Regions from separate parts of the Starkeya sp. ORNL1 genome, predicted to be linked through region 1. Evidence: predicted binding sites of a transcription regulator. Region 1 holds the regulator's gene; each other region holds the start of a gene.
The links. Region 1 encodes PhoB, which activates phosphate uptake and scavenging genes when phosphate is short. Its sites were predicted from a motif close to TGTCATNNANCTGTCAT; they were not measured.
Positions count from the first base shown of each region.

Region 2: the regulator PhoB is predicted to act here: its motif matches at 3,401-3,417, upstream of G3545_RS03790 (acid phosphatase).
Region 3: the regulator PhoB is predicted to act here: its motif matches at 3,290-3,306, upstream of G3545_RS21505 (DUF2794 domain-containing protein).

Region 1 covers NZ_CP048834.1:3,839,101-3,849,292, forward strand. The annotation lists gene G3545_RS18235 (adenosine kinase) at 90-1,091, shown strand; gene G3545_RS18240 (ActR/PrrA/RegA family redox response regulator transcription factor) at 1,222-1,770, opposite strand; gene G3545_RS18245 (ActS/PrrB/RegB family redox-sensitive histidine kinase) at 1,952-3,319, opposite strand; gene phaZ (polyhydroxyalkanoate depolymerase) at 3,517-4,872, shown strand; gene G3545_RS18255 (hypothetical protein) at 4,916-5,416, opposite strand; gene G3545_RS18260 (hypothetical protein) at 5,416-5,877, opposite strand; gene G3545_RS18265 (helix-turn-helix transcriptional regulator) at 6,148-7,101, opposite strand; gene phoB (phosphate regulon transcriptional regulator PhoB) at 7,224-7,925, opposite strand; gene phoU (phosphate signaling complex protein PhoU) at 7,946-8,659, opposite strand; gene pstB (phosphate ABC transporter ATP-binding protein PstB) at 8,687-9,511, opposite strand; gene pstA (phosphate ABC transporter permease PstA) at 9,519-10,192, opposite strand, start outside.
Region 2 covers NZ_CP048834.1:782,085-792,276, forward strand. The annotation lists gene tsf (translation elongation factor Ts) at 1-182, opposite strand, end outside; gene G3545_RS03785 (30S ribosomal protein S2) at 352-1,353, opposite strand; gene G3545_RS03790 (acid phosphatase) at 1,738-3,276, opposite strand; gene G3545_RS03795 (cytochrome c peroxidase) at 3,493-4,764, shown strand; gene dnaE (DNA polymerase III subunit alpha) at 4,773-8,210, opposite strand; gene G3545_RS03805 (ABC transporter ATP-binding protein) at 8,506-9,186, opposite strand; gene G3545_RS03810 (lipoprotein-releasing ABC transporter permease subunit) at 9,190-10,192, opposite strand, start outside.
Region 3 covers NZ_CP048834.1:4,519,427-4,529,618, reverse strand. The annotation lists gene G3545_RS21525 (efflux RND transporter periplasmic adaptor subunit) at 1-201, opposite strand, end outside; gene G3545_RS21520 (SDR family oxidoreductase) at 358-1,104, opposite strand; gene G3545_RS21515 (LysR family transcriptional regulator) at 1,103-2,173, shown strand; gene G3545_RS21510 (GNAT family N-acetyltransferase) at 2,233-2,796, shown strand; gene G3545_RS21505 (DUF2794 domain-containing protein) at 2,842-3,141, opposite strand; gene G3545_RS21500 (DUF1223 domain-containing protein) at 3,738-4,547, opposite strand; gene acnA (aconitate hydratase AcnA) at 4,693-7,374, opposite strand; gene ccmA (heme ABC exporter ATP-binding protein CcmA) at 7,608-8,228, shown strand; gene ccmB (heme exporter protein CcmB) at 8,225-8,896, shown strand; gene G3545_RS21480 (F0F1 ATP synthase subunit delta) at 9,211-9,765, shown strand; gene atpA (F0F1 ATP synthase subunit alpha) at 9,765-10,192, shown strand, end outside.

The DNA of each region.
Region 1 (10,192 bases):
CCTGACCGGGTGACGGCCGGAAGCGTTGCGAGGCCTGTCCCGCTCTGCTACCGCGTCGCAGCACCCCGGCAGTAAAGAAAGGCCCGCTCGTGAGCGCACCCCAACTCGACGTGCTCGGCTTCGGCAATGCCATCGTCGATGTCCTTGCCCGCACCGAGGACGACTTCCTCATCCGCCACGGCATGCGCAAGGGCGGCATGACGCTGATCGACGAGACGCAGGCGGAGACGATCTATGCCGCCATGGGGCCGGGCATCGAGATCTCCGGCGGCTCGGCGGCGAACAGCATGGCGGGTGTCGCCTCGCTCGGCGGACGCGCCGGATTCATCGGCAAGGTTAAGGACGACGCGCTCGGCCTGATCTTCGACCATGACATCGAGGCGGCCGGCGTGCGCTTTCCCACCGTCGCGGCGGCGACCGGCCCGGCGACGGCGCGCTGCCTGATCCTGGTGACGCCCGATGGCGAGCGCACCATGAACACCTATCTCGGCGCGGCGCAGAATCTCGTGCCCGACGATTTCGACGAGGCGCTGGTGGCTAGCGCGGCGGTGACCTATCTCGAAGGCTATCTGTGGGATCCGCCGCCGGCGAAGCAGGCTTTCCTCAAGGCTGCCGGCATCGCCCACAAGGCGGGGCGGACTGTAGCGCTGACGCTCTCCGACGCGTTCTGTGTCGACCGCTACCGCGCCGAATTCCTCGGATTGATGCGCGAGGGCACGGTGGACCTGTTGTTCGCCAATGAGACCGAGCTGAAGTCGCTCTACCAGACCGCGGATTTCGACACCGCCCTCGCGGTGCTCCGCCAGGACGTGAAGCGCGCCGTGGTGACGCGCAGCGAGAACGGGGCGCTCACCGTTGCGGGTCCCGAGACATTTGCGGTGCCGGTGTTCCCGGTGGCCAGCGTCGTCGATACCACCGGCGCCGGCGACCTGTTCGCCGCCGGCTATCTGCACGGCCACGCCCGCGGTTTCTCCCCGGAGGAGTCGCTGCGGCTCGGCGCGCTGTGCGCGGCCGAGGTGATCAGCCATATGGGCGCGCGCCCGGAACGCTCGCTGAAGGAGCTGGCGGAAGAGAACGGGCTCAGGGTTTGAGGTAGCTCGGCGCGAGCATCCTTCGAGGCTCGCTGGCGCTCGCACCTCAGGATGAGGTTCATTTAAAAAGCGACCTCATCCTGAGGCGCCCGGCAAAGCCGGGCCTCGAAGGATGCTCGCCTGGCGCCGACTAACGCGGCGCGCGCTTTGCGAGGATGCGTTGCAGCGTGCGGCGGTGCATGCTGAGGCGGCGCGCAGTCTCGGAGACATTGCGCCCACACAATTCATAGACGCGCTGGATATGCTCCCAACGCACCCGGTCCGCCGACATCGGGTTCTCGGGGAGCTGCGGCTTGTAGTCGCCCTGCGCGTTCAAGGCGGCGCAGATGTCGTCGGCGTCCGCCGGCTTCGCCAGATAATCGACCGCGCCCATCTTCACCGCATTCACCGCGGTGGCGATGTTGCCGTAGCCCGTGAGGATGATGCCGCGCGCTTCGGGACGGCGGCGCTTCAAGGCGGAGATGACGTCGAGCCCGTTTCCGTCGCCAAGCCGCATGTCCACCACCGCATAGGCCGGCGCGCCGCCTTCGACGCGGGCGAGGCCGTCGGCCACGGTCTCGGCGGTGGTGACGACGAAGCCGCGGGATTCCATGGCGCGGGCGAGGCGCTGGAGGAAGGGCCGATCGTCATCGACGATCAGCAGCGAGCGGTCGGCGGTATCGGAGGTGGCGTCGAGCATGGCGTATCTTCCTTGGCCGGACGATGCGCCCCGTGGGGGACGCGCGAAACGGCCTCAACATTCGTCGCAGACTACTATCCCGCGACGGAGCACGCAAAGTTCCCGCAAAGAGTCCATGCGTCAAGCGCGCGCAGCGAACCCGAAACCGCATCAACAGCGTGCGATCGGGCCGAAATCGCGATCATGCGGCGTCGATGGTCCGCGCCCGCTCGCGCCCGTCGGAGATGTCGATCAGCGCACGCGGCCAGCGCACGCTCACCTCGGCGCCATGGGCGGGGGCGACGCGGTTCAGGAAGCCGAGCTCGGCGCCGGAGCGCTCCAGCAAGGTCTTGGCGATGAACACGCCGAGGCCGAGCCCATCACCGTCGCCATCACCGTCGCCATCGCCGCCCTTGCGCCAGCGGTGGCGGCCGCGGCTGGTCACATAGGGCGCGCCGATGCGGTCGATCAGCTCGGGCGGGAAGCCGGGGCCGTCATCGGTGACGGTGATGACGACCTCGCGGTCGGTCCAGCTGGCGACGATCTCGACCCGGGTGGCAGCGAAATCGACGGCGTTCTCGACGATGTTGCCGAGCCCGTAGAGCAGGCCGGGATTGCGCGCGATCACCGGCTCGGACCCGCCGGTCGGCAGCGCGATGGCGATATTGATGCCGAAATTGCGGTGCGGGGCGACCACATCCTCGATGATGTGCGAGATCGGCATGCGGTCGAACGGGGCGTCGCCGGCGTCGAGCGAGGTGAGCGTGCGCAGGATCGCCCGGCAGCGGTCAACCTGCTCGGACAAGAGCTTGATGTCCTCGCTCATCGGGCTCTCGGCCGGCAGCGATCGGCCAAGTTCCTTGACGACGACGGTGATGGTGGCGAGCGGGGTGCCGAGCTCGTGCGCGGCGGCGGCGGCGAGGCCGTCCAGCGCGGAGAGATGCTGCTCGCGCGCCAGCACCAGCTCGGTGGCGGCCAGCGCCTCGGACAGTTCGCGGGTCTCCTCGGCGACGCGCCACGCATGCACGCCGATGAAGGCGATGGCGAGCGCCAGCGCGCACCAGATGCCGGCGAGATAGAGCGGCGGCAGTTGGGGAGCGGCGCCCAGCGCATCATGCGCCGCCCAGGGCAGCGGCATCTGCCAAAGCCCGACAATGGCGGCGCACAGCCCCGCCAGCAGGCCGAGCAATATGGTGGTGCGCGGCGACAGCGCGGTCGCCGAGATCAGCACCGGGGCGAGGAACAGCAGCGCGAACGGATTGGCGAGGCCGCCGGTGAGGAACAGCAGCGCGGCCAGCTGCAATATGTCATAGGCCAGCAGCCACGCCGCCTCGCCATCCGACAGCCGGCGCGCGCCGGGATTGCGCAGCCGTAGCGCGAGGTTGAGCCAGGCGGAGAGCGCGACCACGGCAAGGCAGGCGCCGATCGGCAGCGAGAAACCGAGCAGCAGCTGCACCACGATGATGGCGAGCGTCTGCCCGGCGACGGCAAGCCAACGCAGCCGCACCAGCGTATCGAGCCGGAGGCCGAAGAAACGTTCGCCAATGGGGCGGTCGAGCGAGAACAGCATGAAGAAGCGTTAGAACGCGCGCGAGCGGTTGGGAAGGGCCTCGTGCCGGGCTGCACTGGCGCAAGAACAGGCATGTCGGCCCGCTATCGCCTAGCCATAATGCAGGCATGCGTTGACGCGCCGCACCAAGCGCTTATCTATGTTGCAACGCACAAGCTTGGCGACGGGACGCGCCGGCGACGGGAGTGGAGCCGCAGATGGCAATCGGAGTGTTCGGCAACGCATTGCATGCCGATGAATTGCCGGATCCCTCGATCGAGGCGGCATCGGCATTGTCACGCCCGCTCTACTGGATGTTCGAGATGGGGCAGGCGGCGCTGAACCCCTATCGCGCGCTGGCCGATGCCGGCCGGCTGTATTACCGCAACCCGGTCAATCCGCTGGCGCACACTCAGCTCGGCAAGTCGGCCGCTGCCTGGTGCGAATTGTTCGAGCGCGCCACCCGGCGCTACGGCAAGCCGGACTGGGGCATCGACAGCGTCACCGTGGGCGCGACGCAGGTTCCGGTACGGGTGAGCGCGGCGTGGGAACGCCCGTTCTGCCGGCTGCTGCATTTCGAGCGGGTGTTCGAGCACGCGCCGCGCCGGCCGCAGCCGAAACTGCTGATCGTGGCGCCGATGTCCGGCCACTACGCCACGCTGCTGCGCGGCACGGTGCGCACGATGCTGGCGAACCACGACGTCTATGTCACCGATTGGGTCGACGCCAAGATGGTGCCGCTCACGGAGGGGCGGTTCGATCTCGACGACTATATCGACTACGTCATCAGCATGCTGCACCGCCTCGGCGGCGGCGTGCATGTGATGGCGGTGTGCCAGCCGGCGGTGCCGGTGCTCGCCGCCGTGGCGCGCATGGAGGCGGAGGACGACCCGCACGTCCCGGCCTCGATGGTGCTGATGGGCGGCCCGATCGACACCCGCGAAAGCCCGACTATCGTGAACGACGTCGCCATCGATCGCGGGCTCGACTGGTTCCGCCGCAACGTCATCACGTCGGTGCCGTTTCCGCATCCCGGCGTGATGCGCCAGGTCTATCCCGGCTTCCTGCAGCTCCATGGCTTCGTCTCGATGAACCTGGAGCGGCATCTCCAGGCGCATTCCGACATGTTCCGCCATCTGGTGAAGGGCGACGGCGATTCCGCCGAGAAGCACCGTGAATTCTATGACGAATATCTGGCGGTGATGGACCTCTCCGCCGAGTTCTATCTGCAGACCATCGAGACGGTGTTCATCCGCCACGATCTGCCGCTCGGCCGCATGACGCATCGCGGACTGCCGGTCGATCCCTCGAAGATCCGCAATGTCGCGCTGCTCACCGTCGAAGGCGAGAATGACGACATTTCCGGCGTCGGCCAGACCGAGGCGGCGCAGCGGCTGTGCGTCAACATCCCGGAAGAGAAGCGGGTGCATTATCTCCAGCCGGCGGTGGGGCATTATGGCGTGTTCAACGGCTCGCGCTTCCGCTCCGAGATCGCGCCGCGCATCTCCGACTTCATCCTCTCCAATAACTGGCCGAACAAGAAATCCAACAGTGCCCCGGCGGGCGTGGAGTAATTGACGCGAGATACCGGGGCGAGCCCGGTATCCGCTTCGCGCCTTACTCGTCAGCGAGGCGCTCGGGCAGCAGGCGACGCAGCCGAACCGCGAAGGGCCGCACCACGGCCTCATAGGGCGCACCCTCCGTGCGCAGCTGTTTCAGCTCGCCATATTCCTCCGCGACGAAGCTCTCCACCGCGCTCTTCTGCGTGGCGGTCATCTTCGGGCTCCTGGCCAATCTCTGGCGCAACTCGGCGAACAGCGCATCGATCTCGCTCTGCGGAATGCCGGCGAGATAGCCGCGCATGGTGGCGTCGAGCGCCGTCCTCCAGCTCGCCTTGCTGAAGCCCTCGCGGGCAATGAGACCCTGCCCGACCTCGTCGCGCTCATACCAATCGTCGGCAACCTCGTCGTGATAGGCGAGCGTGCCGAAGCTCGGTTGCAGCTTCTCGATCAGCCCTACCACCTTGCCGGCCTCCTGCGCGGTCAGTGCGGAGGCCGGCGAGGCGAGCAGCAGGGCGAACAGCGGCAAGAGTTTCATCATCAGGAGTGCGCGGCGCATCAGCGGCACTCCTGTGCCATGGCGGCCTGAGCCTGCGCGCCGGCCTGCGACTGGATGACCGAACCGCCGACCGAAGCCGCCTGCGCGGCGATGGCGCCGCCCTGCCCGGCCATGCCGCCAAAGCCTCCGACCATGGAGAGCGCACCCCCGAGCATCGCCGCCTGGGTCTGCTTGTTCGCCATCTCCTGCGCGGCGTCGGCGCAGCGCTGGGCAGCGGATTGCACTGCTACGATCTGCTTTGCCGACTGAGCGGAGGCTTTCGAGCCCGTGGCCGACCCTTTGACTGACGCAGCATCGCTTTCTGTGGGCGCTGCCGCCGCGCTTTCCGGGTTCGATTGGCGCGCTGTGGCGGTGCCGAGCGTCTGGTTGCACGCGGCCGTGGCGAGGCCGAGCGCGAGAAGTATCCATGCCTTCATGTCGTTTTCTTCCGCCTCCGCGGTGGTTGGTGCCGACCCAGCCACGCGGCGCGCCTGCGGCCCGCCGTCCGACGATGCGATGCCTACGACGGCAGAACGTTGAGCGTCTCGGCGCCCGGCGAACGAACTATGCAGGGGGCGAACAGGCGGGTCGGGATGAGCGGAAAACTGAGAACAGCCCTCATCCCCGGACTTGATCCGGGGATCCAGCGAAGCCGCACGCACCTCGTCGAAGTCTGGGTACCCGGGTCAAGCCCGGGCATGAGGGCGTATGGAGCGGGCCAAGTCGGCTCAAGCGAACTCTGAACCCGCCTCTCAAAAACGCCGGTGCATCGCCTCGGCGCGTACCTGCGAGGGGGTCATGGCGTAGCGGCGGCGGAAGGCGCGGTTGAAACTGGAGAGGTCGCTGAATCCCGCCTCGAACGCAATCGCCGCAATGGTGCGCCCGCCGTCCGGCGCGTCGAGCAGCCGGAAGGCGAAATCCAGCCGGCAGTCGCGCAGGAACTCGGAGAAGCTCGCGCCCTCCGCCTCGAACAGGCGCTGGATGTAGCGCGGGGTGATGCCCTGGCGGCGCGCCACCACTTCGATGCCGAGGCCGGGATCACCGAGCCGGGCGCGCATGTGCCGCTTCACCAGTTCGAGCCGGGCCGCACCGACGCCGCGCATGTTGCGGGCGCCGCCGCCTGGAACGGCGGCGTCGAGCAGCAGCGCCACCAGATCATAAAGATGATCCGCCGCGACGCGGCCGGCCCTCTCGCCTTGCGGCGGCGTGCGGCGGAGCAGGTCTGAATAGCCGGCAAACAGGTTCATGCCGGATGTCGCCTCGGGGAGGAAGTAGCAGGGCCGCTCATCGATGCGCGGCACCAGTTTCTTCAGCCGGGTCCGGTCGAGATTGACCACTTTCAGGCGGGTCTCGGGGAGGCGGCAGGAATTGTGCGCGCTCTGATCGATGATCATCAGGGCGCCGGGCGCGATCTTCACCGCGGCGCGGCCCTCGACCGAGGCCTCATGCTCCGTGGTGTGGATCATCAGCTGATAGGCGTCGCGCCCGTCATTCAGCATTTCGCGGGTGCGGGTGCCGGCGACCGGGGAATAGCTGGCCTCGGCGACCAGCACATTGCCGGGCAGCTGGAATGCCGCGAGCTCGACGCGGAAATTCTCGGGGTCCAGGGGACTGAATTCCATGCCGGCGGCGTGGCGGCCGACAAAGTCATGCACGAAGGCGAGCCGGTCCCGGCGCGGCACGTCGTCGGTGGAAAGGCGCTGCATCGGTCCCCCGCTAGGTATCGACCCAGCGAAGGGGTGGAGTGGACGGCCTGAATGTGCGGTGAACACGTGACGCAGCGTCCGCCCGGGACGCGCAATCGCCATCAGCGATGGGTGACGCCCGCTCAGTGCGCGCGGGCGAACATCTCGTTGAATGAGTAGCCGGAGCCGCGGACGGTGCGGATCGGGTCGGGCTGGCGCGGGCGATTCAGAGCCTTGCGCAGGCGCCCGACATGCACGTCCACGGTGCGCTCGTCGATATAGACGTCCTGGCCCCACACGCCGTCGAGCAATTGCTCGCGGGTGAAGACGCGGCCGGGCGACTGCATCAGGAACTCCAGCAGGCGGAACTCGGTCGGGCCAAGATGCAGCTCGCGTCCCGCGCGGTAGACCCGCTTGGTCTCGCGATCGAGCTCGATGTCGCCGGCGCGCAGCAGGGTGGCGATGTGGTCCGGCTTGGCGCGGCGCAGCAGCGCCCGCACGCGGGCGATCAGCTCCGGCACCGAGAACGGCTTCACCACATAGTCATCGGCGCCGGTGGCGAGGCCGCGCACCCGCTCGGTCTCCTCGCCGCGGGCGGTGAGCATCAGCACCGGCATGCGCTCGGTCTCCGGCCGGGCGCGCAGGCGCCGGCAGAGCTCGATGCCGGACAGGCCCGGCAGCATCCAGTCGAGGATGACGAGATCCGGTACGCTTTCGCGCAGCCGGGTCTCGGCCTCATCGCCACGCCCGACGCTTTCGACCGCGTAGCCCTCGGATTCCAGATTGTAGCGAAGAAGGAGGGTGAGGGGCTCCTCATCCTCCACGATCAGTATGTTGGTCGGCATGACCCGTCTTTCCGCTCAGATCAAGCAGGGAACGCCACGCTGGTGATGCTGGTGGTGTCCTGCTTCGGGCGTTCCTCGGCGGGAAGCTGGCCAGTCACCAGATAATGCACCGTCTCGGCGATGTTGGTGGCGTGGTCGCCGATACGCTCGATGTTCTTGGCGCAGAACAGCAGATGCGTGCACAGCGAGATGTTGCGCGGGTCTTCCATCATATAGGTGAGGAGTTCGCGGAACAGCGAGGTGTAGAGAATGTCGATCTCGCCGTCGCGCTTCCACACCTGGAGCGCGCGGGCGTCGTCGCGGCTGGCATAGGCGTCGAGCACCTCTTTCAGCTGCTCCAGCACCATGCCCGACATATGCTCCACGCCGCGCACCAGCTTCTGCGGATGGAACTCGCCGGTCAGCGCGAGGACGCGCTTGCCGGTGTTCTTGGCGAGGTCGCCGATGCGCTCGAGGTCGTTGGCGACGCGCATGGCGGCGACGATCTCGCGCAGATCGTGCGCGAGCGGCTGGCGGCGGGCGATGGTGAGGATGGCCTTCTCCTCGATCTCGCGCTGCAGCAGGTCCACCGGACCGTCGAGCACGATGACCTTCTGCGCCAGCTCGGCGTCGCGCTTGACGAGCGCCTGCACGGAATCGGCCACCAGCCGCTCCGCCTGGCCGCCCATCTCCACGACCTTGCGGCCAAGATCCTTCAGGTCCGCGTCGAAGGACGAGACGATATGCTCAGTCATGGGTCAAGCCTCTCACGTCGCCCGGCATCAGCCGAAGCGGCCGGTGATGTAGTCGCGGGTGCGCTGCTCGCGCGGATTGGTGAAGATCTCGTTGGACGGGCCGACCTCGATCAGCTCGCCGAGATAGAAGAAGGAGGTGAGGTCGGCGCAGCGGGCGGCCTGCTGCATGTTGTGCGTCACGATGACGATGGTGAAGTCCTGCTTCAGCTCGTCGATCAGGTCCTCGATCTTGGAGGTCGAGATCGGGTCGAGCGCCGAGGTCGGCTCGTCGAGCAGGATGACTTCCGGCTTCACCGCGATGGTGCGGGCGATGCACAGGCGCTGCTGCTGGCCGCCCGACATGCCGAGGGCGGAAGTGTGGAGACGGTCCTTGGTCTCCTCCCAGATGGCGGCCTTGCGCAAGCACCATTCGACGCGCTCGTCCATCGCCGCCTTGCCGAGGCTCTCATGCAGCTTCACGCCGAAGGCGATGTTGTCGTAGATCGACATCGGGAACGGCGTCGGCTTCTGGAACACCATGCCGATGCGCGAGCGCACCACGGTGGAATCGAGGTTCTTGCCGAGCAGGTCGACGCCGTCGAAGCTGATCTTGCCTTCGGCGCGCTGGCCCGGATAGAGCGCATACATGCGGTTGAAGATGCGCAGCAGCGTGGACTTGCCGCAGCCCGACGGCCCGATCATCGCGGTAACCCGCTTCTCGGGAATCTCGAAATTGATGTTCTTCAGCGCGTGGTTGTCGCCGTAGTAGAAATTCAGCTTCTCGACCTTGAGCTTGGTCGCGGCGGAGCCGACGACGTTGGCGCGGTTGACGGCGGCGGCGATGTCGAGGGAGGTGTCGGGTGCAAAGTTCATGGCCGGCTCACTTCATCTTCGCCAGGACAAGGCGGGAGAGGATGTTGAGGGTCAACACCCCAACGGTGATGATCAGCGCGCCGGCCCAGGCGAGGGCGACCCAATCGTCGAACGGGCTGGCGGCGTATTGATAGATGGCGATCGGCAGGCTGGCCATAGGCCGCGACAGGTCGATCGACCAGCCGTTATTGCCGAGCGAGGTGAAGAGCAGCGGCGCGGTCTCGCCGGCGGCGCGGGCGAGCGCGAGCAGGATGCCGGTGGTGATGCCGGCGCGCGCCGCGCGCCAGGTCACCATGGTCACGACCTTCCATTGCGGCGCGCCGAGCGCGAAGGCTGCCTCGCGCAGGCCGATCGGCACCAGGTTCAGCATGTCCTCGGTGGTGCGCACCACCACCGGGATGACCAGGATGGCCAGTGCGATCGAGCCGGCCCAGCCGGAGAAGCCGCCGAACGGCACGACCAGCAGCTGATAGACGAACAGGCCGATCAGGATCGAGGGCGCCGAGAGCAGCACGTCATTGACGAAGCGCACCACGCCGGCGATCCGGGTTCCCCTGCCGTTCTCGGCAAGAAAGGTGCCGCACATCAGGCCGATCGGGGTGCCGATCAAGAGCGCGATGACGATCTGGATCAGCGAGCCGACGATGGCATTCAGGAGGCCGCCGCCGGCGCCGGGAGGCG
Region 2 (10,192 bases), 3.1 Mb from region 1:
AGGCCCTCGGCAGCGACGCGGCCGGCCTTCTTGGCGGCCTTGGCGAGGCCCTTCTTGCGCAGCCAGTCGATGGCGGCCTCGATGTCGCCCTCGACCTCGTTCAGCGCGTTCTTGCAGTCCATCATGCCCGCGCCGGTCTTCTCGCGCAGCTCCTTCACCATGCCCGCGGTGATGTTGGCCATGTCACTTCCTCGCACGAATTAATGTGTCATTCGAAAGCACGGCCGGCCGGAGGGTTCCGGGCCGGCCGTGCCTAGTGTTACGTAGGGCTAGATCACGCTAAATTGGATCTGGTCGATCCAATTTCAAGTAACGCGCTCCAAGCCCCCTGCCGCCTGAAGTCCGAGCCGGTCACTCGACTTCGGCGGTGAGTTCCTTCGCCTGGGCGATCCAGCCATCGACGCGGCCGGGCAAGCCCACTTCTTCGCCGATGCGGTGCGCATCCTGCGGATCGAGCGAGGCGATCTGCGAGAAGTGGAAGATGCCGAGATCGGTCAGCTTCTTCTCGATCGCCGGCGACACGCCGGTGAGCTTCTTCAGGTCGTCGGCAATGCCGCGCGGGCCGGAGAGCGGCTCGAAGCCGTGCCACTGCGGCTCGCCGGAAGGAAGATCCTCCATCAGCGGGGCTTCCGCGGCGCCGAGGTCGACGCCGATGTCGCCCTGGGCGCGGCCGATACCGTCAATGGCGGCACGGGCGACGAGGTCGCAATAGAGGTTGATCGCGCGGCCGGCGTCGTCATTGCCGGGAACCGGGAAGGCGATGCCGTCCGGATCGCAATTGGTGTCGAGGATGGCCGCGACCGGGATGCCGAGGCGGCGGGCCTCGGCGACGGCGAGGTCTTCCTTATTGGTGTCGATCACGAACAACAGGTCCGGCAGGCCGCCCATGTCGCGAATGCCGCCAAGCGCGCGGTCGAGCTTCTCGCGCTCGCGCTGGAGCGTCAGGCGCTCCTTCTTGGTGTAGCCGACGCCTTCACCGGCCGCGAGCACTTCCTCGAGCTTCTTCAGCCGGGCGATGGAGTGCGAAATGGTCTTCCAGTTGGTCAGCATGCCGCCGAGCCAACGGGAATTCACATAATACTGCGCCGAGCGCTTGGCCGCGTCGGCGACCGCATCGGCCGCCTGGCGCTTGGTGCCGACGAACAGCACGCGGCCGCCGCGGGCCACGGTGTCGGACACCGCCTGCAGCGCACGGTGCAGCGAGGGCACCGTCTGGGCGAGGTCGATGATGTGGATGTTGTTGCGGGTGCCGAAGATGAAGGGAGCCATCTTCGGGTTCCAGCGGTGGGCCTGATGGCCGAAGTGCACGCCAGCTTCCAAAAGCTGACGCATGCTGTAATCAGGGAGTGCCATTGTCGTCTCTCTTCCGGTTGAGCCTCCGCGGACGAACGCCGGACCGAGGAATTTCGGTCGCGGCACCGGAACGGCCGTATGGTGCACCTGATTTAAGACGCTGCTTCAGCCCGAAGGGCTTGGTCCAGCCATAGGTCAGGGACACCCGGCCGCAGTCCGCGTGCGGGATGGCGCGGCTTATAAGCGAGGAGTCGCCTTGGTGCAAGGTGTGGACAGCGCGCAAGACAGAGGCGACCGGCTCGCAATTCGATGAGCTCGAAGGAACCACCTTTCCAGCCTCATTCCCGGGCTTGACCCGCGGATCCAGACTTCGATGGGGTGCATGCGGCGCGGCTGGATCCCCGGGTCAAGCCCGGGGATGAGGGACTGTTGGAGATTGTCCGCTCACAGATCGAGCGCCGCAGTCAGGTCGCCCATCGGGGGTTCGCTGTGCGCGGCGAGCGCCTTGTCGCGCTCGATCAGGCCTGGCAGCACCGGCAAGCGCCAGCGGGTGGTGATGAAGCGCAGGATCGATGTCGTGTCGTACTGCGTGTGGTCAACGAAGCCCTTCCTGGCGAAAGGCGAGACGATAAGCGCCGGAATGCGGGAGCCGGGACCCCAGCGGTCGGCCTTGGGCGGCGCGACATGGTCCCAGAACCCGCCATTCTCATCATAGGTCACCACCACCAGCATGTGCTCCCATTGCGGGCTCTTCTCCAGATGGGCGATGAGATCGGCGATGTGCGCGTCGCCGGCACCGACCGAGGCATAGCCGGCATGTTGGTTGAGGTTGCCCTGCGGCTTGTAGAAGGTCACCGCGGGCAGCTTGCCCGCGTCGATGTCGGCAATGAAAGCCGTGCCGTTCAGCCCGCCATCGCGCAGATGCTCGGCGCGCGCCGCGGTGCCGGGCGCAAACTGCACGAAATAATTGAACGGCTGGTGGTGGTACTGGAAGTTGGGCGTCGGCTGGGCGTTCTTGCCGTCGAGCGCGGCCTGCCAGGCTCCGGCATACCAGGCCCAGTCCACCCCCTTTGCGGTGAGGAGATCACCGATGGTGACATCATGCTGCGGCGGAAGCGTCGTCGCCTTGCTGGGATCGGCGAGCGCCTTGTCCTGCCCTTCCGCCGGCGGATTGGCGCTCGGCTGGTAAGGCGGCTGCATGGTGTTCACCGCATAGAAGTCCGGCGTCAGATTGTTGCTGTTGGCGAATTTCGGCACGCCGTCGATCGCCGATGCCGGCGCGTTGACCGCCGGCGTCAGGGTCACGCCGTCCGCCTCGACCTTGGAGATCGAGTCCTTGGCCGGGCTCTGGTCGGCGTTCGGATAGGTCGGGATACAGGCGCAGACCAGCGCGAAATGGTTCAGGAAGGAACCGCCAAAGGCGCCCTGGAAGAAATTGTCGGCCAGAGTGTACGTCTTCGCGACATCCCAGAGCTGCTGCTTGGCCTGGGCGTAGTTGCCCATCACCAGGGCGCCGGCGTCCGCATAGGCGACGAAGCGGTCATTCTTGCCGCCATCGATCTGCATCTGCTCTTCATAGAAGCGGTGCCAGAGATCGCGCGTGACCACGGCGTCGGAGATGTTGAAGCCGTCGGGATCGTCGATGGCGAATGGCGCATTGGCGAGATGCTCGGTCTGGGCCTGGCTCACCGGAGGCGTGACACCCTTGGCGGTGAGACCGGTCCAGATCGGCGGCAGTTCCTTGAACGGCTCGCCATTGCGGTCGACCTGCTGGTAGTCCGCGGGTTTCAGCCCCTGCAGGCCGCGTGCGCCGGGGAATGTGCCGTAAATATTGTCGAAGCTACGGTTCTCGGCATAGATCACCACCACTGTATCGATCTTACCGAGCTCAGCTGATGCCGCAACGGCAGGTATCGTTACGGTAATCGCAGCGATGCTGGTGCCGGCGAGCAGCAAAGCATGAAGCAGCCTCATGGAAATCATCCCTCGGAGTGGTGCAACCAACGCTTTACGCTGATCGCGAGCGCTGGATACGTCTGGTGAGATTTACAATTATTCTCAGCTAGGCGCTTCTCATTGCAGTTTCGTGATCGCTGAAGCTTGCCATCATCACGGATCTGTCATCTTCCCCAATCACTGATCGGCACGAGCGCGCCAGCAGCGGGCGCCGACCTGATCACGGAGTTGAAGGTGGCGGAGATGCGTCATTGGGCGGGGCTGGTGTTGGCCGGCCTGCTGGTCGGCATCGCGACGGCGTCGATCGCGACCGAGGGGCCTGCCATCGACCTCGCGGGAAGCCCTGGCCTATCCCGGGCCGCTGCCATCCATCGTGCCGCGGCGCTTGATGCGCTCGGGCATAAGCTGTTCTTCGATCCCGGCCTTTCGGCGTCGAAATCGCTGTCCTGCGCCTCGTGCCACGCTCCGCAGAACGGATTCTCCCCAGCAAACGCGGCGCCGGTGCAATTTGGTGGCGCCAGGCTGGACCAGCCCGGCACGCGGGCCGTGCCGTCGCTGACCTATCTCCAGGCCACGCCGCAATTCAACGAGCACGAATTCGATTCGGAAGAGGAAGGCGATGCGAGCGTCGACAACGGCCCGACCGGCGGGCTGACCTGGGACGGGCGGGCCGATCGCGGACGCGACCAGGCGATGCTCCCGCTGTTCGCCGCCAATGAAATGGCCAATGCCCGCCCGGCCGACGTCGTCGCTGCAGTTCGCGCCGCGCCCTATGCCGCCGAGGCCAGGGCACTGGCGGGTGCAGACGATGATGCGGCGCTATTCAGGACCGTGCTCGATGCCTTCGAAGCCTTCGAGCAGGACCAGCCAACCCTCTATCCCTATACCAGCAAGTACGATGCCTACCTTGCCGGGAAGGCGTCGCTGAGCGAGCAGGAGACGCTCGGGCTGAAGCTGTTCGAGGCCCCCGAGAAGGGGAACTGCGCCAGTTGCCACCTGAGCCAGCGGGATGGCAATGACACGCCGCCGCAATTCACCGATTACGGGCTGATCGCGCTCGGCCTGCCACGGAACATGGCGATCCCCGCCAATCAGGATCCCGCCTATTTCGATCTCGGCCTGTGTGGTCCCTACCGCACCGATTTTCGCGATCGGCCGGACTATTGCGGGCTGTTCAAGACCACGTCACTGCGCAACGTCGCGCTACGGAAGAGTTTCTTCCACAACGGGATCTTTCACGATCTGCGCGATGCCGTCGCCTTCTATATCTATCGCGACGTAGAGCCGGAGCGCTTCTATCCGCGTCGACCGGATGGCACGATCGCCATCTATAACGACCTGCCAGAGCGCTACTGGGACAATCTCAACCAGGATCCGCCGTTCGGCGGCAAGCCCGGTGATCGCCCGGCACTCACGGAAGACGAGATCGACGACGTCGTCGCCTTCCTGAAGACGCTGACCGACGGCTACTCGACGTCGGCTGACAACGCGATGGCACAGAAGGCCGCACGTTAGAACGGGCGCTAATGCGCCTCGACCTGCACCACGCCGGGCACAGCCTTGATGGCGCCGGCGATCTGCGGCGACAGGGCGAAGCGGCCGGGCAGCTTCACCTCCACCTGGGTGTCGCCGCGCTCGCCGAGCAGCAGCACCAAAGCCACCTGCCCGTCCCCTCGCCCGCCGCCCGCGAGCGAATTGAGCCGCGCGGCGACGCTCTCCAGCGGATCGGGCGAGCGCAGGAAGATGCGCAGCCCCTTCTGCATCTTGGTTGCGGCGGCATCGAGCGGCTCGGCGCTTTGGATCCGCGCGCGCACATCCTCGCCCTGCAACTCCGCCGACACGTGGAGCAGCAGCGCGGTGCCGGGCTCCAGCACCTCGCGAAGTTGCGCCAGCCCTTCCGAGAAGATCACTGCCTCGAACTGGCCGGACGGGTCGGAAAGCCCGACAATGCCCATCTTGGTGCCGGTCTTGGTGCGGCGCTCCTGCCGGCTGACGACGGTCGCGGCGAGCCGGCCGGCGGCGGCGCCGGCGCGTACCGAGCGGGTGAAGTCGGTCCAGCGCTGCACCCGCAGGCGCTCCAGTGCCGGGGCGTAATCGTCGAGCGGATGGCCGGTGAGAAAGAAGCCGATGGCATCGTATTCGCGCTGCAGCCGCTCGGCCGGCAGCCACGCCTCGGCGTTGGGCAATGGCAGGCTGGCGCGCGCCGCGCCGCTGCCGAACATGTCGTTCTGCCCGACCGCGGCGTCCGCTCCGAGCCGCGCCGCATGGGCGAGCACCGGATCGATGGCGGCGAGCGCGCGGGCACGATTCGGCTCCACCGTATCGAACGCGCCGGCGCTGACCAGGCTTTCCAAAGTCCGCTTGTTCAGTGCCTTGGCATTGATGCGGGCGGCGAAGTCGGCGAGATCGGCGAAGGGCCGTTCGCCGCGCGCCTCGACGATGGCATCGACCGCATGGCCGCCGACGCCCTTGATGGCGGCTAGCGCGTAATAAATCTTGCCGTCGCGCACCGCGAATTCACGGCCGGAATGGTTCACCGACGGCGGCACCACCACGATGCCGAGCCGCTGCGCTTCCTGGCGGAATTCGCCGAGCTTGTCGGTGTTCGACATATCGAGCGTCATCGACGCGGCGATGAATTCCGCCGGGTAGTTCGCCTTCATATAGGCGGTCTGGTAGGCGACCAGGGCATAGGCCGCCGCGTGGCTCTTGTTGAAGCCGTAGTCGGCGAACTTGGCGAGCAGGTCGAAAATTTCCGATGACTTGCCCTTGGTGACGCCGCGCTCCACCGCGCCGTCGACGAAGCGTTCGCGCTGCTTGTCCATCTCGGCGCGGATCTTCTTGCCCATGGCGCGGCGCAGCAGGTCGGCTTCGCCGAGCGAATAGCCCGACAGCGTCTGCGCGATCTGCATCACCTGTTCCTGGTAGATGATGACGCCGTACGTTTCCTTCAGGCTGGTCTCGAGCGCGGGGTGGACATACTCCGCCTTCTCCTGCCCGTTCTTCACCGCGCAATAGACCGGGATATTGGCCATCGGGCCCGGGCGGTACAGCGCGACGAGGGCGATGATGTCCTCCAGCCGGTCCGGCTTCATGTCCACCAGCGCGCGCCGCATGCCGGAGCTTTCCACCTGGAACACGCCCACCGTCTCGCCGCGGGTGAGCATGTCGTAGCTCTTCTTGTCGTCGAGCGGGATGGTGCCGAGATCGAGCGTGATGCCGCGTTGCGCCACCAGGCGCACCGCGGTCTGCAGCACGGTCAGGGTCTTGAGGCCGAGGAAGTCGAACTTCACCAGTCCGGCCTGCTCGATCCACTTCATATTGTATTGCGTAACCGGCATATCAGAACGCGGGTCGCGATAGAGCGGCACCAGTTCGGCGAGCGGACGATCGCCGATGACGATGCCGGCCGCGTGGGTCGAGGCGTGGCGGTTCAGCCCTTCGAGCCGCACCGCGATGTCGAAGGCGCGCTTCACCACCGGCGAGGAATCGCGCTCGGCCTGGAGGCGCGGCTCGTCATCGATGGCGCGGGCCAGCGTCACCGGATTGGCCGGGTTCTGCGGCACCAGCTTGCAGAGCTTGTCGACCTGGCCATAAGGCATCTCCAGCACGCGGCCGACGTCGCGCAGCACGCCGCGCGCCTGCAAGGTGCCGAACGTGATGATCTGTGCCACCTGATCGCGCCCGTAGCGCTGTTGCACATAGCGGATCACCTCGTCGCGCCGCTCCTGGCAGAAATCGATGTCGAAGTCCGGCATCGAGACGCGCTCGGGATTGAGGAAGCGCTCGAACAGCAGGCCGAAGCGCAGCGGATCAAGGTCGGTGATGGTCAGCGAATAGGCGACCAGCGAGCCGGCGCCCGAGCCGCGCCCCGGCCCGACCGGGATGCCCTGCGCCTTCGCCCATTTGATGAAGTCCGACACGATGAGGAAGTAGCCCGGGAACTGCATCCGGGTGATGATTTCCAGCTCGAAGGCCAGTCGGTCGCGATAGACCTTCTCGTCGAGGCCGGGCGCGGTGCCGTGCACGGCGAGCCGGCGGGCCAGCCCCTCCTCCGCCTGCAGGCGCAGTTCCTCAGCCTCGTCGCGGTCAAAGGTAAAGCGCGGCAGGATCGGCTTGATGGTGCGGGGGCGATAGGCGCAGCGCCGCGCCACTTCGATCGTATTGGCCAGCGCCTCGGGCAGATCGGCAAACAGCGCCATCATCTCGGCACGGGTGCGGAAGCGGTGCTCGGGGGTCAGTTGCCGGCGGTTACTCTCGGCCACCAGCCGGCCCTCGGCGATACAGACCAACGCGTCATGCGCCTCATAGTCGTCTGTGCTGGCGAAGAAGGGTTCGTTGGTGGCGACGATGGGCAGTTCGGCTCGATAGGCCAGTTCCAGCAGTTGGGCCTCCACCGCCCGCTCCTCGGCCGCGCCGTGACGCTGGACCTCGACATAAAGCCGGTCGCCGAACAGGCGCGCCAGCGTGGCCAGCCGGGTCTCGGCGAGTTCGCCATTGCCCGACGCGATCGCCCGGTCGATCGGGCCATCCGGCCCGCCAGTAAGCGCGATCAAGCCATCGGTCGTGTCCTCCAGCCACGCACTGCGGATATGCGGTGCGCCATCGGTGGCGGTGTCGAGATAGCTGCGCGAGACCAGCGCCATGAGGTTGCGCCAGCCATGCTCATCCGCGGCGAGCAGAACGATGCGCGGCCGCGTCGTTTGCGGCCCGCGGGCGTTCTGCTGATCGGCGAAGTCCACCGCCACCGCGCAGCCGACGATAGGCTGGATGCCGGAGCCGGCCAGCTTCTCGGAGAATTCCAGCGCACCAAACAGGTTTCCGGTGTCGGTGAGCGCGAGAGCCGGCTGCTTGTCCTTCTTCGCCAGTTCGGCGAGCTTGCCGATGGTGAGCGCGCCTTCGAGCAGCGAGAAAGACGAGTGGACGTGCAGATGCACGAACCCAAGCTCAGACCCTGCCATCGCCACTCTCCTCGCCGACTCGATCCGGCGAATGGTGGGGATACCGCGCGGCCGCGTCTACGGTGCTGGCCGTGCAGTCCCCGTCTTCCTCAGGCGCCGCCGATCAACCCGGCCCAGGCGCCGATCATGGCGACGAACAGGCCGATGGACGAGAGCGCAGCGACTTCACGGAGCAGGATGCGGATCATGGCGACCTCCATGGAACATAGGAAGAACATTGTTGCCCTTCCGTTCCAGAGTCAAATCCGTTCCACATCTGTTCTCGTTCGTCGTTACCGAAATCCTAATGCCAGTCTCAGACGAGCTCGACGACCCGCCCTTCGCGGAGCGTGACGCGCCGATGCATCTGGCTGGCGAGGTCCATATTGTGGGTGGCGATGATTGCCGCGAGGCCGGTGGCCTCGACGAGCTGGGACAGCGCATGGAACACATGGGCGCTGGTCTTGGGATCGAGATTGCCGGTCGGCTCGTCGGCAAGCAGCACGCGCGGCGCATTCGCCACGGCGCGGGCAATGGCGACGCGCTGCTGCTCGCCGCCGGAGAGCTCGCCCGGGCGGTGCTGCAGCCGCTCGGCAAGGCCGAGATAGCTGAGCAACTCGGTTGCCCGCACCGAGGCTTCGCGCTTGGTGAGGCCGCGGATCATCTGCGGCAGCATGACATTCTCGAGCGCCGAGAATTCCGGCAGCAAATGGTGGAACTGGTAGACGAAGCCGACATCGAGCCGCCGGATGCGGGTGCGATCGGCATCGGGCAGGCCCGCCGTGGGACGACCCGCGATCAGTACCTCGCCGGCGTCCTGGTGCTCCAGCAGACCGGCAATGTGCAGCAGTGTCGACTTGCCGGTGCCGGACGGCGCGACGAGGGCGACGGACTGGCCCTCCATCACTTCGAAGTCGGCGCCGCGCAGGATGTCGAGCGTGCCTTCGCCTTGCACGTAACGGCGCTCGATGCCGGTCAGACGGAGAGCGGAGGCCATCGTCTACTCGTAGCGGAGCGCTTCCACCGGATCCATGCGCGCGGCGCGCCAGGACGGGTAGAGCGGAGCGAGGAAGGAGAGGATGAGCGCCATGATGACCACGGTCGCGGTCTCGCCAGCATTCATCTCGGCGGGTAGCCGGCTAAGGTAATAGAGCTCGGGCGAGAACAGCTCGGTCGCGGTCAGCCAGGAGATGAACTGCCGGATCTCCTCGACATTCAGGCACACCACGAGGCCGAGCAGGAAGCCGGCGAAGGTGCCGACCACGCCGATGGCGGCGCCGGTGACGAGGAAGATGCGCATCACCGCGCCGCGGGTCGCCCCCATGGTGCGCAAGATGCCGATGTCGCGGCCCTTGTCCTTCACCAGCATGTTGAGGCCCGAGACGATGTTGAAGGCCGCCACCACCACGATCAGCGTAAGGATGAGAAACATCACATTGCGCTCGACCTGCAGCGCGTTGAAGAAGGTGGCGTTGCGCTGTCGCCAGTCGACCACATAGATCGGCCGGCCGGCCGCATCGTTCACCGCCTTGCGGAAGTAATCCATATTGTCGGGATTGTCGGTGTAGACCTCGATGGCGGTGACGTCGCCATCCTTGTTGAAATAGGCCTGCGATTCCGCCAGCGGCATGAACACGAAGGCGCTGTCATATTCAGACATGCCGATCTCGAACACCGCGGCGATCTTGTAGACTTTTATGCGCGGCGTCGTCCCCATTGGGGTCACCGTGCCGCGCGGGGCGACGAGTGTGAGGTTGTCCCCTGCCCGCACCGAGAGCTGGTCGGCGAGGCGTTTGCCGATGGCCAGCCCCTCGCCCGTGTCGAAGCCCTCCAGCGTGCCCTGGCGGATATTGCTGCCGATCGAAGGCAACGCGCGCAGATTGGCCTCCGACAGCCCGCGCACCAGCACGCCGCTGGCATTGAAGGCGGACGAGGCCAGAGCCTGCCCTTCCACCAGCGGCACGGCGAGCTTGATGCCCGGCACGCCGGCAATGCGCTTGGCG
Region 3 (10,192 bases), 680 kb from region 1:
GTCGACATAGCCTGAGACGCGGGCGCGGATGTCGATCTGGTCCACCGCCTCGAAGCGGCCGATGAAGTCATCGACCTCGACGACATCCTTCATCAACGGCTTGGCGACGGTCACGGCCGGCGGCGGCGCGTTCTGCGCTACCGCTGGCGACAGCACCGGCGCGGCGCCGGCCATCAGCAACAGGGCCGCGCCGAGACGCATGCCGATTGAGTTCAGGCCCGATCCATGCGTGCGTGCGACTTGCATCCGACCTGCCCTCGTCATCAGCTGGCGCGATCCTAGCGCGTGTGCCCGGTGCACGGTCAAGAATTCGCCGGTGGTCGCATCAGCCCTTTGGCTTAGCCGGGCCAGATGCGCTTACAGCTTCGACCCGCCATCGACCCGCAGCGTGTCGCCGGTGATCCAGCGTGCATCCTCGGACGCGAGGAAGACAGCGACCGGTCCGACATCATCGGCCTCGCCGATGCGCTGCAAGGCCTGCATGCCGAGCACATAGCCACGCCCCTCCTCGGTCTTGGCGAAGCTCGACATGTCGGTATTTATGACGCCGGGCGCTATGGCGTTGACGCGGATGCCGCGGGCGCCGAGCGCTGACGCGAAGTGCTTGACCAGCGTGTCCACCGCGCCCTTCGTCGCCGAATAGGCCGGCAGCGTGCCGACGGCGGCATGAGCGGCCAGCGACGACACCATGATGATGCTGCTGCCGTGGCTCATGATCGGCAGCAATTGCTGCACCAGGAAGAAGGGTGCGCGGACATTGACGGCGAACAGCGCGTCGAAATCCTCGACCGTGGTCTCCTCGATGGTTGCGTTCCTGGATATGCCGGCATTGGCGACAAGTATGTCGAGCCGATCGCCGACGATGGCGCGAACCTGCCGTGCCAGCTGATGGGGACCGTCCGGCGCGGCGAGATTGGCCATCAACGCATCGGCACGCCCGCCTTGGCTGCGGATCTGCGCGACGACGGCCTCAGCCTCGGTTGCGCTGTTGCCATAATGGACCAGCACCTGCGCTCCGGCCTCCGCAAGAGCCAGGACGCTGGCGCGACCCATGCCGCGAGAGGCGCCGGTGACGAGAGCGGTCTTTCCCAGAAGCTTTTCCATGACAGCCAGTCCTCCAGTATATGGCAACCACCCGGATCGCGCTCAGTCTGCAGGCCGAGCCCGCCAACGAATTGCCTTCCGGTTGGCCCGTAACCTAGATTTCCATGGCTCGGCCGAAAAAGACTTTGTAAGTTGCCAGTCATATCTCGCAGGCATGGCCGGGATGGAACTCAGACACCTTCGCTACTTCATCGCCGTCGCCGAGGAGGGCAGCCTGACCACCGCGGCGGAGCGGCGCCTGCACACCGCCCAACCCTCGCTGAGCCGCCAGATACGGGATCTGGAATACGAGGTCGGCGCCCCGCTTCTGCTCCGCCATGCCCGCGGCGTCGAGCTCACCGCCGCCGGCCGCGTCTTCCTCGATCACGCGCGCCTGGCGCTTGCCCAGGTCGATGCCGGCAAGGAAGCGGCGCGGCGGATCGCGAGGCCGGCCAAGCCGACTTTCGCCCTCGGCTTCCTCACTGGCCAGGAGATGGACTGGCTGCCGGAAGCGATGCGCATCCTCCGGGACGAACTGCCGAATATGGAGGTCACCATTGCCAGCCGGTATTCGCCCGACCTCGCCGACGCCCTGAAGGACGGCGAGTTGGACCTCGCTTTCATGCGGCCGGAGCCGCGCTTCCCCGAACTGGAATTCAAGGTGGTCACGACCGAGCCGCTCGTCGTCATATTGCCGAGCGATCATCGCCTGGCGCGGCAGGCCGCCATCGATCCGCATGAGCTGAAGGGAGAGACCTTCATCAATGTATCGAAGACCGCCCCCGCCTTGCGGCTGGTCATCGACGCCTATCTGGAGCGGCTGGACCTCGGCATGGCAACCGAACACGAGGTCGATAATCTGGCGATGGCCATGTCGCTCGTTGCCTCCACCCGCGGCGTGGCGCTGCTGCCTGCCTATGCGCAGAACTTCCTGCCCTGGTCTGTCATAAGCCGGCCGCTAAGTGGCCACCCACCGACGATAGATCTCGTGGTCGGCTACAAGACAATGAATACCTCCGCGACCCTGAAGCTGTTCCTTTCACAGCTGGATAGGCTCATCGAGCGCGTTTCGAAGAAATCGGCGCACTGACCGGCGGGAGATCTGATCCTCCGCTTTGGCGCCCGATGGGCTTCCCTTATAGAACCGTCATGAACGAGCCCACGCCCCTGATCCCCACCGCCCCCGTCATCCGCACCGTCGAGCCCGGGGACATGCCCGCCATCGCCGCGCTGTACGCCGATGCGGTGCGCACCGGCACCGCCTCTTTCGAGACCGAGCCGCCGGACGATGCTGAGATGGCCATCCGCATGGCGCGGCTCATCTCCGGCGGATTTCCCTATCTCGTCGCCGAAGATCCGCGCCAAGGCGTGCTCGGCTATGCCTATGCCGGCCCCTATCGGACGCGGCCGGCCTATCGCTGGACGGTGGAGAATTCAGTCTATGTGCGGCCGGAAACCCAAGGCCGCGGTATCGGCCGGGCGCTGCTCAGTGCGATCGTGCATGAATCCGAGCGTCGCGGCTTCCGCCAGATGGTGGCGGTGATCGGCGACAGCGCCAATGCAGCCTCCATCGGCCTGCACGCCGCCCTTGGCTTTCGTCTGGTAGGGACGTTGGAGGCGGTCGGCTTCAAGCACGGCCGCTGGCTCGACACCGTGCTGATGCAGCGCCCGCTCGGCGAGGCGGCAATCCGCGCGCCGGGCGACGCGGACTAGATGCGACCTGATCGCAAAAGTTCTCCAACTTTTGCGGAACAGGCTCTAACCCACCGCCCGTACCGGCTTGTCCAGTACCGCGATGACCCGGGCGAGGTCGTGACCGCGCTTCAGGATCAGGCCGGTCTGCGTAACAACCGTATAGGCGCCCTGCTTGCGGGCGAGCCGCGGATCCTTCTCGATGCGGTAGATCGGCACCTCGGTGGAGCGGCGGAAGATGGAGAACACCGCGCGCTCCTTCATGAAGTCGATGGCGTAGTCGCGCCATTCGCCCAGCGCCACCATGCGTCCATAGAGGTGAAGGATGCGGTCGAGTTCGCGGCGGTCGAAAGTCACGCAGGGGATCTTCTCGCTGGCCGGCTTGTCTGTGGCGGGCCTGTCCGCAACCTGTCTCTCGGGCGGCCGCTCCGCCGGCCACTCGCGGCGCCCGGCGTGAAACGCTATGGGTTCGATATCGGCCAATGGCCCCTCCCTAGTCGCGCCCGGTACGGGCCGTCATTCACCCGTCATGATCGTCCTCGGGCCGGCCGGCTTCAAGCGGCATTGTTGACCAATTCGGGGTGATATGCCGTAGCGGGGTAAAAGGGCGGCGAATTCGCGCGGTAAGCTCACGCGCTCGTCAACCGAAATCATGAAGTCGCCCGATTTCGGCCCTTGCAACGCCAACGCGCAAGGCCATTTTCACACCATAGCGTTGGGCCGGTCCGCGAAGCGCTCCGGTTTCCCAGCCCCCCAGCCCCCCGTGGCGTTGAGTGGGCCGGCCTATCGTTCCGCGTAGGTTCAATCCCCCGATTGAAATCTCGGGCCGGCTCCCCAGCCGGCCCTATTTTTGTGCGCATGATCCTGACCGGCCCTCGTTCCCCGTGCTTGGCTCGGAGATTCAGCGGCACCGCATGCGTAAAGCCAGGTTCCCTGCTTGAATTGAACGTCGGACCAGCCGCTCAGGGCAGCGGCGCCAGCGCGGCGCCGAGTATGGTGCCGGGGCTCGCCTGCGTCCCGGACTGCACCAGGATCGCGACGGAATCGATGGAATCGGCGCGGATTTCGTCGAGGCCGGTCTCGAAGCGGACCTCGCCGCCATTCCATTCGCCGAGCCGCGTCCAACCCCGCACCACATTGTGGTAGGTCATGGTCGAGCCTTCATTCTCGCCGCGGCCGATCTTCACCGTCACGTCGCTCGCCAGCGGGCAGAGCCACACCTCGCCATGGCCGGCGCCGGCCATGGTGCCGGTGCCCACCTTCACCGCGAGCTTGCCGTCTGTGGTGGCGATCGCCACCGGCACGCGCGGCACGGCGGCCGAGGCTAGCGCGCCGTCCAGCGCATCCTCGTCATTGCCCACCGCCATCACGCTGCCATTGAGGACCACTTGCGGCGTGAACATCTTGCCGTCGCCGCGCACCTTGGCATAGGCCTTCTGCCGCAGCGAATGGCCGTGCTTGGCCAGCGTGTCCTTCCAGCCGAGATAGTCCCAGTAATCGACCGCCAGCGTCAGCGCGACCACGTCCGGCCGCTTGGCGAGATCGCCCAGCAGCTTGTCGGCGGGCGGGCAGGAAGAGCAACCCTGGCTGGTGAAAAGTTCCACCACTGCCTTCGGCGCCGGCACCGCGTGGGGGGCCGGCTGCATGCCCGCCGCCACCGGGGTGACGACGGCGTCTTCGGCCAATGCCGCGACGGGCAAGCCAACGATCAGAAGGATGCCGATGACGACGATGTGGCACGGCGCCAGATGGCGCGGCAATACATGAATCATAATGTTGGAGGCGTCCTTCAGCGCACCCGTCCGAAGACCGGGTTAAGGCAATAGGACGGGCGGGAAGCCGGCACCAGTCACATTCGGGTGTCGCTCCGCACGGAAGAGTGAGCGGGCGCAACGCGCCCGCCCGGGTCCGTTACGGCTACGCCGCGAGGTTGCGCAGCACGTACTGTAGGATGCCGCCATTGCGGAAATAATCGAGTTCGTCGAGCGTATCGATGCGGCAGGTGAGCGGTACTTCCTTCACCGTGCCGTCGCCGAACACGATCTCGGCAATGAGCGTCTGGCGCGGCTTCAGGTCGCCCTCGATGCCGAGGATGGTGACGACCTCATCACCCTTGATGCCGAGCGACTGCCAGGATTCGTCGCCCTGGAAGGTCAGCGGCACGATGCCCATGCCGACCAGGTTCGAGCGGTGGATGCGCTCGAAGCTCTGGGTGATCACGGCGCGGATGCCGAGCAGCTTGGTGCCCTTGGCCGCCCAGTCGCGCGAGGAGCCGGTGCCGTATTCCTTGCCGGCGAACACCACGGTCGGCACGCCTTCCTGCTTGTAGAGCATGGCGGCGTTGTAGAGCGGCATCTCGGTGCCATCCGGCCAGTGGCGGGTGAAGCCGCCTTCCTTGCCGCCCAGCATCTGGTTCTTGACGCGGATATTGGCGAAGGTGCCGCGCATCATCACCTGGTGATTGCCGCGCCTCGTGCCGTACTGGTTGAAGTCGGCCGGGCGCACCTGGTGGTCGCGCAGATATTCGCCGGCCGGGCTCGCTTCCTTGATCGAACCGGCGGGCGAGATGTGGTCGGTGGTGATGGAATCGAGGAACAGACCGATCACCCGCGCCTTGATGATGTCGGTGACCGGCTCCGGATCCATCTCCATGCCGTCGAAATAAGGCGGGTTCTGCACATAGGTCGAGCGGTCGTCCCAGGCATAGGTCTCGCCCTTCGGCACCGCGATCTTCTGCCAGTTCTCGTCGCCCTTGAAGACGTCGGCATACTTCTCCTGGAACATCTTCTTGGTGACGTTCTCGCGGATGAAGGTCGCGATCTCCTGGTTCGACGGCCAGATGTCCTTCAGGAACACCGGCTGCCCGTCGGAACCGGTGCCGAGCGGCTCGGTGGTGAGGTCGATCTGCAGCGAGCCGGCGAGCGCATAGGCGACCACCAGCGGCGGCGAGGCGAGATAGTTCGCCTTCACGTCCGGATTGACGCGGCCCTCGAAGTTGCGGTTGCCCGATATCACGGCACCGGCGACGAGGTCGTTCTTGTTGATGGCCTCGGAGATCGGCTCCGGCAGCGGGCCGGAATTGCCGATGCAGGTGGTGCAGCCGAAGCCGACCAGGTTGAAGCCGACGGCGTCGAGTTCCTTCTGCAGGCCGGAGGCGTTGAGATAGCCTTCGACCACCTGCGAGCCCGGCGCCAGCGAGGTCTTGACCCACGGCTTCGAGGTGAGGCCCTTCGCCACCGCGTTGCGGGCCAGCAGGCCGGCGGCGATCAGCACGCTCGGGTTCGAGGTGTTGGTGCAGGAGGTGATGGCGGCGATGGTGACGTCGCCATGGCCGATCGTGTAATCCTTGCCTTCCACCGGCACGCGCTTGCCGGCTTCGCCCGGCTTCTTGAACTCGCCTTCCAGCGCGGCGAGGAAACCGGCCTTGGTGCCGGAGAGCAGCACGCGGTCCTGCGGGCGCTTCGGGCCGGCGAGCGAGGGCAGCACCGTCGAGATATCGAGCTCGATGATGTCGGTGAAGACCGGATCCGCCGTGCTGGCATCACGCCACATGCCCTGCGCCTTGGAATAGGCCTCCACCAGGGCGACGCGGTCGGCCTCGCGGCCGGTCTCGTCGAGATAGGCGATGGTCTCGCTGTCGGTCGGGAAGAAGCCGCAGGTCGCGCCATACTCGGGCGCCATGTTGCCGATGGTGGCGCGGTCGGCGAGCGAGAGGTGGTCGAGGCCGGGGCCGAAGAATTCGACGAACTTGCCGACCACGCCCTTCTTGCGCAGCATCTGGGTGACGGTGAGCACGAGATCGGTGGCGGTGATGCCCTCATTCATCTTGCCGGTCAGCCTGAAGCCGATCACCTCGGGGATGAGCATGGACACCGGCTGGCCGAGCATGGCGGCTTCCGCCTCGATGCCGCCGACGCCCCAGGCGAGCACGGCCAGGCCGTTCACCATGGTGGTGTGGCTGTCGGTGCCGACGCACGTATCGGGATAGGCGAGCGTCTCGCCATCCTCGGTCTTGGTCCACACCACCTGCGACAGGTATTCAAGGTTCACCTGGTGGCAGATGCCGGTGCCCGGCGGCACCACGCGGAAATTGGCGAAGGCCGACTGGCCCCACTTCATGAAGCGGTAGCGTTCCTGGTTCTGCTTGTACTCTTCCTCGACGTTCTTCTTGAACGCGGTGTTGTCGCCGAAGAAGTTCACGATCACCGAGTGGTCGATGACGAGGTCGACCGGCACCAGCGGATTGATGCGCTTGGGATCGCCGCCGAGATGCACCATGGCGTCACGCATGGCGGCGAGATCCACCACCGCCGGAACGCCGGTGAAGTCCTGCATCAGCACGCGCGCGGGACGGTAGGCGATCTCGCGTTCCGCCTTGCCGCGATTCACCAGCCATTCGTTGATGGAGATGATGTCGTCCTTGGTGACCGAGCGGCCATCCTCGAAGCGCAGCAGGTTCTCCAGCAGCACCTTCATCGAAAAGGGCAGCGCGGAGGCTCCCTCGAGGCCATTCCTCTCGGCATCGGGGAGGCTGAAATAAGTGTAGCTCTTGGAACCGACGGTGAGGGTCTTACGGCAATGAAAGCTGTCGAGTGCCACGGAAACACGTCCCCGAATTAGGAATGGCGCCATCGGCATACCGCCGGAACTTGGACAGGACGGAGCCGCGGGCTATAGCTCGCAGGGCTTCCTGCCATGGGACGGTACGTCGTTCGGTTTTCTTTATAGAGCGATTTCAAACGGCGATCATAGAGGGATGATGCAGTGCGAGGGCAAATAGTGCGCCGCAACGTGTGGTTGGGGCGCCGAAGCGAGCACCATTTGGGGACACCATGCGGCTGATCGCTGAAGGGCTGTCCTGCACGCGCGGCTCCCGCCTGCTGTTCCAGGATCTCGGTTTCTCGCTCGACCAAGGGCAGGCGCTGGTGGTGACCGGACCGAACGGCACCGGCAAGTCCTCGCTGCTGCGGCTCCTCGCCGGGCTCGCGACGCTGCAGGCCGGCACGGTCCGGCTGGAAGGCGGCTTGTCGGATGTCCCGCTTGGCGAGCAGGCGCACTATCTCGGCCACCTCGATGCCCACAAGGCCGCGCTTTCCGTCTCCGAGAACCTCGCCTTCTGGCGCACCGTGCTGGGCAGCCCGGCGCTGTCGGTCGATGAGGCGCTCGCAGAAGTCGGCCTCGCCGCGCTTGCCCGCCTGCCGGTCGCGGTGCTCTCCGCCGGCCAGAAGCGTCGCCTTGCGCTCGCCCGCCTCATCGTCGCCCGCCGGCCGCTCTGGCTGCTCGACGAGCCGACCACGGCTCTCGACATCAGTGCTCAGGCGCGCGTGAGCGCACTCGCGCGCGATCATCTCGCCTCCGGCGGCCTGATCGTCGCCGCCACCCATGCCCCGCTCGATTTCGGCACGACGCAGGAACTGCGCCTCGGCACGCCCATCATCGCGAGCGCGGCATGACCGCTTCTTTCCTCGCTCTGGTGAGGCGCGACCTGGCCCTGGCCCTGCGCGCCGGCGGCGGCGCCGGGCTCGGCGTCGTGTTCTTCCTCGCCGTGGTGGTGGTGACGCCCTTCGCCATCGGGCCGGACCTCGTGCTGCTCGCTCGCATCGGCCCGGCGATCTTGTGGATCGGCGCTCTGCTCGCCTGCCTGATCGGGCTCGACCGGCTGTTCGCGGCGGATGCCGAGGACGGCTCGCTCGACCTCATCTTCATGCTGGAACTGCCGGTCGAGCTGGCCGCCGCCGCCAAGGGCCTCGCCCATTGGCTGGCCACCGGCCTGCCGCTGGTCGTCGCCGCGCCGATCCTCGCCCTGCTGCTGAACCTGGAACCGGCGGCGACCGGGGCGGTGACGCTCACACTGCTGGTCGGCACCCCGGCGGTAACCTTCCTCGGCCTGGTCGGCGCCGCCTTCGCCAGCGCCTTCCGCCGCGGCGGATTGCTGGTGGCCGTGCTGGTGCTGCCGCTCACCATCCCGGTGCTGATCTTCGGCGTCGCAGCTACCTCTGCGGCGGTGACCGGGCCGGTGCCGTTCGGCACGCCCTTCCTGATGCTGGCCGGCCTGTCGGTCGGCGCGATGGTGCTCGGCCCGGTCGCCGCCGCCGCGGCACTGCGCGCCACCAGAGACTGAGCCGGCTTCATACCGGGCACCAGGGCCTCGGACCGGCCTTGGTGCAGCAATGCGCCGCAGCCTTCCCAATGCCCTGGCATGCCAGAAGTTTACGTGACGGCGGGTGCCGTCGCCAGACTGCGTCATTTGCCCCCGCCAATGCCTCACTTCATCGTGTTGCAGCACGGTGGAAGCCGTGTTAGGGAACCGCCGATCCTTCCGGAGGGTTGGGGTTCAAAGTACCCCCCGGACAGGTTGAAACCCTTGTAATTCTTGGGGAGTGAGCCCGCGCCGCGTTGGTCGTGGATCGCCCCGGACAGCCCGAGAGAGGCACGGTGGCCGAAACGTTCGTATCCGGGGTGGCAGGACGCTACGCGACCGCTCTGTTCGAGCTGGCCAGCGAAGCCGGCGCCATCGACGCCGTAAAGGCGGATCTCGACAGCTTCACCGCCATGATCGCCGAGAGCGACGATCTCAAGCGCCTGGTGCGCAGCCCGGTCTTCTCTGCCGAAGAGCAGGAGAAGGCCATTGTCGCCATTCTCGACAAGGCGGGCATCTCCGGCCTTGCCGCCAATTTCTTCAAGACCGTCGCCAGCAATCGCCGCCTGTTCGCGATCGAGGCCATCATCCGCGGCTTCGACGCCCTCGCCGCCGCGGCGAGGGGTGAGGTGGTTGCCGAGGTGACGGTGGCGCAGCCGCTGTCCGATGCGCACGCCGCGACCTTGAAGGAAGCTCTCGACACCATGACCGGCAAGCATGTGAAGCTTGCGGTCGAGGTCGACCCCTCGCTGCTCGGCGGGCTGAAGGTGAAGATCGGCTCCAGGCTGGTCGACGCCTCGCTCAAGACCAAGCTCAATTCTATCCGCTACGCGATGAAAGAGGTTCGCTGATGGATATCCGCGCCGCAGAAATTTCCGCGATCCTCAAGGAGCAGATCAAGAATTTCGGCCAGGAAGCCGAAGTCTCCGAGGTCGGTCAGGTCCTCTCCGTCGGTGACGGCATCGCCCGTGTCTACGGCCTCGACAATGTCCAGGCCGGCGAAATGGTCGAGTTCCCGGACGGCACCCGCGGCATGGCGCTGAACCTCGAGACCGACAATGTCGGCATCGTGATCTTCGGCTCCGACCGCTCCATCTCCGAAGGCGACACGGTGAAGCGCACCGGCGCCATCGTGGACGTGCCGGTCGGCAAGGGCCTGCTCGGCCGCGTCGTCGACGCGCTGGGCAACCCGATCGACGGCAAGGGCCCGATCGAGTCCACCGAGCGCCGCCGCGTCGACGTCAAGGCGCCGGGCATCATCCCGCGCAAGTCGGTCCA